2 regions of the Actinomadura keratinilytica genome follow, and region 2 is predicted to be linked to the other one. Evidence: riboswitches for the same ligand, from Rfam matches in the RefSeq annotation. Region 2 holds a riboswitch; the other holds the start of a gene.
The links. A riboswitch is a leader RNA that binds a small molecule or an ion and turns the genes downstream of it on or off. The one in region 2 is predicted to bind cyclic di-AMP.

Region 1 (4,206 bases), on a different contig from region 2:
TCGTCGCCGTGCCGCAGCAGCAGCGCGTCGATGCGCCGGTGGATCTCCAGCCGGTCGGCGAAGTTGGCCAGTTCCGAACGCCGGCTGGAGATGGACCGCGCATGCGGCTCGACCAGCCAGTTGTAGACGCGGTGCGGGATGAGCGCCGTCCGGGACGCCGCCAGGTACGCCTCCGCCGTGAACAACAGGTCCTCATAGTGCAGCCGCTCGGCGAAACGCAGCCCGTGCCCCTCCAGGAAGGCGCGCCGGTAGAGCTTGTTGGTGGCGAGGGTGTCGTACAGCAGGTCCGGGTTGTCGCGCAGCGCGCCGTAGACCGCCGTCCTCCGGTAGAGCCACGGGTACCAGGGCCGCTCCCGGCCGCGCACCCGGCCCGTGTGGACGCGCGTGCACAGCCCGGAGACCAGGTCGGCGCCGGTGTCCTCGGCCGCGGTCAGCAGGTTGAGGCAGGCGTGCGGGTCCAGGACGTCGTCGCTGTCGAGGAACATCACGTACCGGCCGCGCGCCCGCGCCACCCCCGCGTTGCGCGGACGGCCGCACCCGCCGGAGTTGACCGGCAGCCGCACCGCCCGCACCCGCCCCGGATGCTCGGCGGCCAGCCGTTCGGCCACCGGCCCGGTCTCGTCGGCGCTCCCGTCGTCCACGACCACGACCTCGACGGCGCCCAGCGACTGCCTCAGCGCCGAACCGACCGCCCGGGGCAGCCGGCCCGCGTCGTTGTAGGCGATCACGACCACGCTCACGTCAGGGCCGTGCGGGACGTGCCCGTGCGGCCCTGCCCTCATGGACGTGTCCTCCCCCCGTCCCTGCTCGCGTGCCGGATACCTTTCCGGCCACCGCAACGACGGAGTAGAAGACACCACAAAAAAAGTGAATGATTGCGGCATTCAGGACGACAAAGGGCGCCCGGCATACGCCGGACGCCCTCGTCCACCGGACGTCAGTCGGCGTCGTAGTCCGGGTACCCGTACCCGGCGACGAGCGACTTGGACCGCACCCGCTTCTCCACGGCGTCGTTGGTGTTGCCCTCGACGGTGGTGATGGTGCCGTCCCCGTTGTCCTTGACGACCAGGCCGACGTGGTCGATACCGCTGATGCCGCCGTCGGGCCCGTTCTGCCAGTCGAAGAACACCACGGCCCCGGGCTTGGCCTTGTGCCCCCAGCGCCCCTTCTTGGCGAACCACCTGGCGTGCTGGACGGTGTAGGCGTCCCACCCCATGTCCTTGACACCGAGCTGCGCGCCCACCCAGGACACGAACATGTTGCACCACTCGGCGCCGTTGTAGTCGTCCACGCTGAAACCGCCGTCGCGCTCGGCCGTCATCTTCGCGTTGGGCGTCGACACGAACCAGTCGTGGTACTTGGTCTGCCGGCCGGGCCCCTCCTTGACGCCGACCTGCTCCAGGGCCAGGCGGATCGCCTCGGACGGCTCGACCTTGCGGATCGGCACCGCGTATCCCTCGGGCTTGTCACCGATGGAGACGGCCTTGTGCGCCTTCTCCACCTGCACCTGGGCGACGGTCCCCTTGTCCTGGGGCTGCCCCTCGGCGGAAGGGCCGATCAGCGCGAAGCCGACGGCCCCGGCCAGCACCGTCCCCACGGCGACCCCCACACCCAGGCGAGCCTCGAGGGAATGAGAAGCGGTTCGATCGGGCATGCAGAGAACTCCTTGTCTCCCATGACGCCTACCGGGTTAGCTGACGGATTCGGGCATGGAAGAGCCCTACGGCGCGCATCGTCGGCACGCCGATTCACCCCTGGGCCTGATCGGCCCGACGTGGGTTCCCGGCTCCGGTCCTCGCATCAGGCGCCGGACACGGATTCGGCCACGGCCGCCGCTGCCCACAGCGGCCGCTCACTGGTCTGAACTCGAAAGGGGGGCGCGTCCTCGCGCGCCACGGCCGCGCCCCGGGTCCCTCCCCGGGCCACGACAGGCCACGACGCATGGCGCGCGTCGCGGGATTCGGTCCGACGTTATCAGATCCCCACGCCAGAGCAAAAAAGGTAAAGCCGCTCTGACCTGCGACAACATCAAAACCGATCCCCTGTGGTCACAGGGTGCACACCTGTCGCGTCAGTGCCGTGATCCTGGCCGCCGCGGTGGCGTAGGACGTCCCCGCCGGCTGCAGCGTGAGAACCGCCACGACGTACCGCTCCCCCGGCCCCACGAGCCCGGTCGTATGCAGGACCGGCCGCCCCAGCCCCAGGTCCCCCGGCACCACCCCGGACGTCCCCTGCCCGAAGCCCGACCAGCCCTGCTTGACCGCCCACGGCTTCGACACCGCCCGCGGAATCCCGAAGTACTGGTCGTAGCCGTCCGTCCCCCGCCGGGTGGCCCTGCGCAGCTCCCGCAGCACGACATCGCGGTGCCGGGGCCGCGCCTTCTCCAGCAGATACCGGTACGCCTTCACCACGTCCGCGGCGCTGAGCGCGGTGTACCCCCAGAACCCGGGCTTGTCCGCGGGCGGCGGCCTGGTGTCGGTGAGCCCCATCCGGCGCGCCATCCGCTCGACGATCGCCCCGCGCCCACCGCGCCTCCACAACGCCGTCGCCGCCGCGTCGTCACTGGACCGCAGCATCAACCCCAGCCGCGGATCGACGTCCCGGCTCCGCTCCAGATGATCGAGCGCGATGAGGATCTTCACCACCGACGCCGACCGGAACACCTGGTGCGGCCGGTACTGCCGCACCGTCCTGCCGCTCTCCCGGTCGAACACCACGTACCCGACCCGCGTCCCCCGAGGCACCTTCGGCGTCGGGACCGCCTTCCGCGTCTCGGGAGTCACACTGGGAGCCGGCTCCACCGCACTGCTGCTCACCGCCCCCGGGACCCGCTCCGTCTCCCGGCCACACCCACAGAGCGCCCCGGCCACAACCACCAGAGCCACCCCGCCCCGGCCCGCCCGAGCCCAGGCTCCCGCTATCTCGGTACGCATGACCCCGCAGACTGCGCTACAGTAATCACGCCTGCTGCGGCAGGCGCCGGGACGTAGCGCAGTTTGGCAGCGCACTTGACTGGGGGTCAAGGGGTCGTGGGTTCAAATCCCGCCGTCCCGACAGGTCAGAGGCCGGTTCCGATCATTCGGAACCGGCCTTTCGTCGTCCGTACGGCCAGGATGTACAGCTACGGCCCCGTACCCGGTGGTCCCCAAGTGGTCCCCATCAGCGCCCACCAGCCGCCTCAGCGCGCCCCTGGCGGCCTCCCTCAGCACCTGGGCATAGACCTCCCCCGTGATGCCGATCTGGCCACGCCGAAGAATCTGCATCGCCTCACGCGGATGGACGTCCAGCGCGGCCCAGCAGCGAACCGCACGTGCGCCGCACGCCATGAACCTTGATCAACCGCACCCCCGCACGCTCGGCCCCCCCTTTGAAGCTGCGGTTGACGTTCCGCAGCCCGATCAGACGCCCCATCCGCGTCGTGAAGATCAGCCCCCTTGCCCGTCCAGCGCTCCCCACGCGCCGTGCACTCGCTTTCCTGACGCTTCTGCCGGATGCGCAGTGCGGCGAAAGTTCACTACGACGGGTATCTGTCGAGGATCGCGCGTGACCTGAAGACACCGTCCCCCCAACTCGCGCGAGCCGTCGACTCTGCACTCGGTGCGGAGGGCCGGCTTGCAGCTCTCCGCACCGTTGGTGAGGAGCGCTCGCTGGAACCGGGTACCCGGGAGGAGGATGAGGACGAGATGGAACGGCGCACTCTCCTACAGGCGCTCGCGGCACTCGGTCTGCCCGCGTCTCCGATCTCCGAAGCCCTCCGGAACATCCGGATCAGCGTCCACCGCACCGTCGGCGGCGGAGAGGACGGTCACATCGACGAGTGGGACGAGATCGTCGTCGAGTACGGTCACCTGTACGTGCCGACACCTCCGCGTCGCCTGCTGCTCGACCTGGCGAGCGACCTGGTGACCGTCCAGCAGATCATCAAGCGCAAGCAGCAGGAGGACGCCCGGAGGAACCGAGCCCACAGCACGTCCGCGCCCTGGAGCCGCGTCGCCGCCGAACTCTGCGCGCTCATGGCCAAGACGCTCAGCAACCTCGGGCGACCGCGCGAGGCCCGCGAATGGTGGAGGACCGCGCAGAGCGCCGCTGAGGCGTCCGGTGACACAGATCTCGCCCTGTGGATCGCGGGGGGACGACTGGCGCATGGGCTCTATGAGCGCCGCCCCGCCGCCGTCCTCCTCGCCAGGGCGGACAAGGTGCTCGAAC
Region 2 (4,206 bases):
CACGCAGGTTCGTCGCCTGCCTGCTCGACGGCTGCCCATACCTGGACGACGTCCTACTGGCCGCGGACGAGCTGGCGGCCAACGCGCTCCGCCACACCAGGTCCGGCCAGGACGGCGGCTCGTTCACCGTCGAAGTCCTGCGGTGCGACGGCCAGGTCGCGGTGTCGGTCGCCGACCAGGGCGGCCCGGGCGTGCCCGTCCCGGCGGACGCGTCCGAGTGGGCCGAGACCGGGCGCGGCCTGCGGACCCTCGCCCTGCTGGCCGACACCTGGGGCTGGCACGGCAACGCCGAGGGCCGCACCGTGACCGCAGTCTTCACCGAGGAGAAGGCCGCGTGAACGGCGGACTGGCGGCTCAGCACGGCAGGCTCCAGGACCGGGTCGACTCGGTGATGCTGATCGCGATGCGGGCCGACGTCCGCGCGATCCACACGGTCGCGGGCGACGGCCGGGCGGACTGGCAGACCCGCACCTTCGTGCGCGAGGCGCGGCGGCTGACACTCGGCTGCGCGGCCGGGCTGAGCGCCGTCCTGGACAGGCACCGGCCGGGCACGGACCCGTACGGCCACGAGGTCTGCCGGGCCTGCGGCACGTCCGCCTGCTCGACGCTCAAGGCCATCGCGGACGTCTTCGCAGCATATGCGGTCCGTCCGGCGGCCGTGGACCGCGCGGAGGCGTGGCGGCGGGCGGACGCGTACCTGGGGTCGCGCGGGGTGCCGCTGGTCATCGAGGAGTTCGCCGAGGGATTCGTCGCCCGGCCCGTCCCCGGCGGCAACGGCCTGCTGGTCGTCGACCGGGCCACCGGGGCGCTCACCCGCTGGCCGGACCTGCCCACCGCCGAATTGGTCGAGCGCTACCGCCATTACCTGCGCGGCGCGCCGTAGGCCGTCGGCTCCCCGTCCCGCGCCGGGTCAGGAGATGCGGTTGGCGCCCGCGTAGTCGGAGCGGTCCGACAGCTTGGAGATCTTGACGACGTCGCCGGTCTGCGGGGCGTGCAGGTACTTGCCGCCGCTCAGGTAGATCCCCATGTGGTGCAGGTCGCTGCCGAAGTAGACCAGGTCGCCCGAGCGCAGTTCGCTGCGGTCGACCTTGCGGCCCAGCTCGTAGAGGGCGCCGGTGTAGTGCGGCAGGCCCTTCTTGCCGACCTGCGCGTACGCCCACACCACCAGGCCCGAGCAGTCGAAGCTGTTCGGGCCGGCCGCGGCCCACACGTACGGGCTGCCGAGCTTGGAGTAGGCCTTGCGCGCCATCTTGGCGGGCAGCCCGGAGCCCTTGATGGTGGCCGTCAGGCCGGTCCGGGGGTCCCTGGCCTTGGTCGTGGTGAGCTTGTCGAGCCGCTTTTCGACCTCCTCGACCTTGGCCTTGGCGGCGCTGCGGGCGGTCTGCGCCTGGGCGGCGGCGCGCTGCACCTGCGCCGTCTTCGCGGCGGCCTCGCGCTTCGCCTGGTCGGCCCGGTCGATCTGCGCCTGCAGGCGTCCCAGCGCGGCGGTCTGGTTCTGCACCAGGTAGGCCGACGCCGACAGGGTCCTGGCGTCGCCGGAGGAGAAGAACAGCGTGTCGGGGCCGCCGCTCATGTAGTTGGCGGCGGCGAGCTTGCCGAGCTGGGCGCGGGCGGGGGCGGCCTGCCGCTCCAGCGCGGCGGCGGTCCGGGCGGCGGCGCGTTCGGCGCGCCGGGCCCTGCCCAGTTCGACGCGCGTCTTGTTGTACTGCTCGGTGAGCTTCTCGGCTTCGGTGTTCAGCGCGTCCAGCTGCTTGCGCAGTTCGCTCTCGCTGGGGCGGCCGGGGTCGGCGAGGCGCGGCGCGGCGGGCGGGGCGGTCGCGGCGGCGGGGGCGACGGCCCAGCCGAGGGCGACGGAGGCCGCGGCGGCCGCGGTGAGGGCGGACACGGCGACACGCCGTGGACGGTGACCGGGGGGCAAGGTCGTGCACTCCTCTCCTCATCCGCCTACCGGGTTAGCTGACGGGTTCGGGCCGGGAGTTCGCCCTACGACGCGGGCGCGCGTCACCGCGGTGACGGTGCGACCTGCGTCGATTCACCCCGAGTCCCGGGGGCGGCGGCGCCCCGGGATGTGGTTCCCCGGCTCCCCGCGAGGGGATTCGGCGGTCCGGCCGCAGCCCGCGCAGTGGTCCGGCGGGCTCCGAGACGGCCGGGTCCGGAGAGAGTACAAATAAACCGCAAAACCCGGCAACCAGGGCATATGGGATAAAGGGCTGCGCGGTTCGCCGGGGCGGTACGGACCGGCAAGTAGAATCGCAGACGGCCGCGGCTCCGCGGCGACTCCCTGCACCTTCACCAGAGCGAGAAGCGCATGCCCATCTCCACCCGCGACGACCTCCGGAACGTCGCGATCGTCGCCCACGTCGACCACGGCAAGACGACGCTGGTCGACGCCATGCTCTGGCAGTCCGGGGCGTTCCGCGCGAACCAGGACGTCAACGAGCGCGTGCTGGACTCCGACGCCCTGGAGCGGGAGAAGGGCATCACGATCCTGGCCAAGAACACCGCCGTCCGGCACGGCGGGCTCACCATCAACATCATCGACACCCCCGGCCACGCCGACTTCGGCGGCGAGGTCGAGCGCGGCCTGTCCATGGTGGACGGGGTGGTGCTGCTGGTGGACGCCAGCGAGGGCCCGCTGCCGCAGACCCGGTTCGTGCTGCGCAAGGCCCTGGAGGCCCGGCTGCCGGTCATCCTGGTGATCAACAAGACCGACCGGCCGGACGCCCGCATCGCCGAGGTCGTCGACGAGACCTACGAGCTGTTCATGGACCTCGGCGCCGACGACGAGCAGATCGAGTTCCCCATCGTCTACGCCTCCGGCCGCGCCGGCCGGGCGTCCCTGCAGGCCCCCGGCAACGGCGAGCTGCCCGACTCGCCCGACCTGGAACCGCTCTTCCAGGTGATCAGGGACACCGTGCCGGCGCCGTCCTACGACCCCGACAGCCCGCTGCAGGCGCACGTCACCAACCTGGACGCCTCCAGCTACCTCGGCCGCATCGCGCTGTGCCGGGTGCACGCAGGCACCATCAAGAAGGGCCAGCAGGTCGCCTGGTGCCGCCGCGACGGCAGCGTCGAGCGGGTGCGGGTCAGCGAGCTGCTGATGACCGAGGCGCTGGAGCGCAAGCCCGCCGAGGAGGCCGGGCCCGGCGACATCATCGCCATCGCCGGCATCCCCGACATCATGATCGGCGAGACCATCGCCGACCCGGACGACCCGCGCCCGCTGCCGCTGATCACCGTGGACGAGCCCGCGATCTCCATGACGATCGGCACCAACACCGGGCCGCTGGCCGGCCGGGAGAAGGGCACCAAGGTCACCGCCCGGCTGGTCAAGGACCGCCTGGACCGCGAGCTGGTCGGCAACGTGTCCATCCGGGTGCTGCCCACCGACCGCCCCGACGCCTGGGAGGTGCAGGGCCGCGGCGAGCTGGCCCTGGCCATCCTGGTGGAGAACATGCGCCGCGAGGGCTATGAGCTGACCGTCGGCAAGCCCCAGGTCGTCGCCAAGGAGATCGACGGCAAGAAGCACGAGCCCGTCGAGCGGCTCACCGTCGACATCCCCGAGGAGCACCTGGGCGCCGTCACCCAGCTGCTGGCCGTCCGCAAGGGCCGCATGGAGCAGATGACCAACCACGGCACCGGCTGGATCCGGCTGGAGTTCCTGGTCCCGGCGCGCGGCCTGATCGGGTTCCGCACCGAGTTCCTCACCGAGACCCGCGGCACCGGCATCGCCCACCACGTCTTCGAGGGCTACGAGCCGTGGTTCGGCGAGCTGCGCACCCGCCCCACCGGCTCGCTGGTCGCCGACCGCTCCGGCGCCGCCACCGCCTACGCCCTCATCAACCTGCAGGAGCGCGGCACCTTCTTCGTCGGCCCGGGCACCGAGGTCTACGAGGGCATGATCGTCGGTGAGAACTCCCGCGCCGATGACATGGACGTCAACATCTGCAAGGAGAAGCAGAAGACCAACATCCGCTCGTCCACCGCCGAGGCGACGGAGACGCTGACGCCCCCGCGCCCGCTGAGCCTGGAGCAGGCCCTGGAGTTCATCCGCGAGGACGAGTGCGTCGAGGTCACCCCGTCCGCCGTGCGCCTGCGCAAGGTCGTCCTGGACGCCAAGGAGCGCGAACGCATCCGCGCCCGCACCAAGCGCAACGCCTGACCCGCGCCGCCGCGCCGGTCAGACCTGCCGCGTGGCGTACCGGA

Region 1: linked by a shared signal. The riboswitch ahead of ABD879_RS16815 (CHAP domain-containing protein) and the one ahead of ABD879_RS20075 (C40 family peptidase) in region 2 are both predicted to bind cyclic di-AMP.

What each region holds. Positions count from the first base shown of each region.
Region 1 is NZ_BAABDO010000048.1:2,460-6,665, reverse strand. It holds gene ABD879_RS16820 (bifunctional glycosyltransferase/CDP-glycerol:glycerophosphate glycerophosphotransferase) at 1-740, opposite strand, end outside; gene ABD879_RS16815 (CHAP domain-containing protein) at 938-1,609, opposite strand; cyclic di-AMP (ydaO/yuaA leader) riboswitch at 1,666-1,817, opposite strand; gene ABD879_RS16810 (serine hydrolase) at 2,049-2,783, opposite strand; tRNA gene ABD879_RS16805 (tRNA-Pro) at 2,981-3,054, shown strand; gene ABD879_RS16800 (hypothetical protein) at 3,492-4,206, shown strand, end outside.
Region 2 is NZ_BAABDO010000065.1:26,014-30,219, reverse strand. It holds gene ABD879_RS20085 (ATP-binding protein) at 1-338, shown strand, start outside; gene ABD879_RS20080 (hypothetical protein) at 335-883, shown strand; gene ABD879_RS20075 (C40 family peptidase) at 911-1,885, opposite strand; cyclic di-AMP (ydaO/yuaA leader) riboswitch at 1,926-2,112, opposite strand; gene typA (translational GTPase TypA) at 2,309-4,162, shown strand.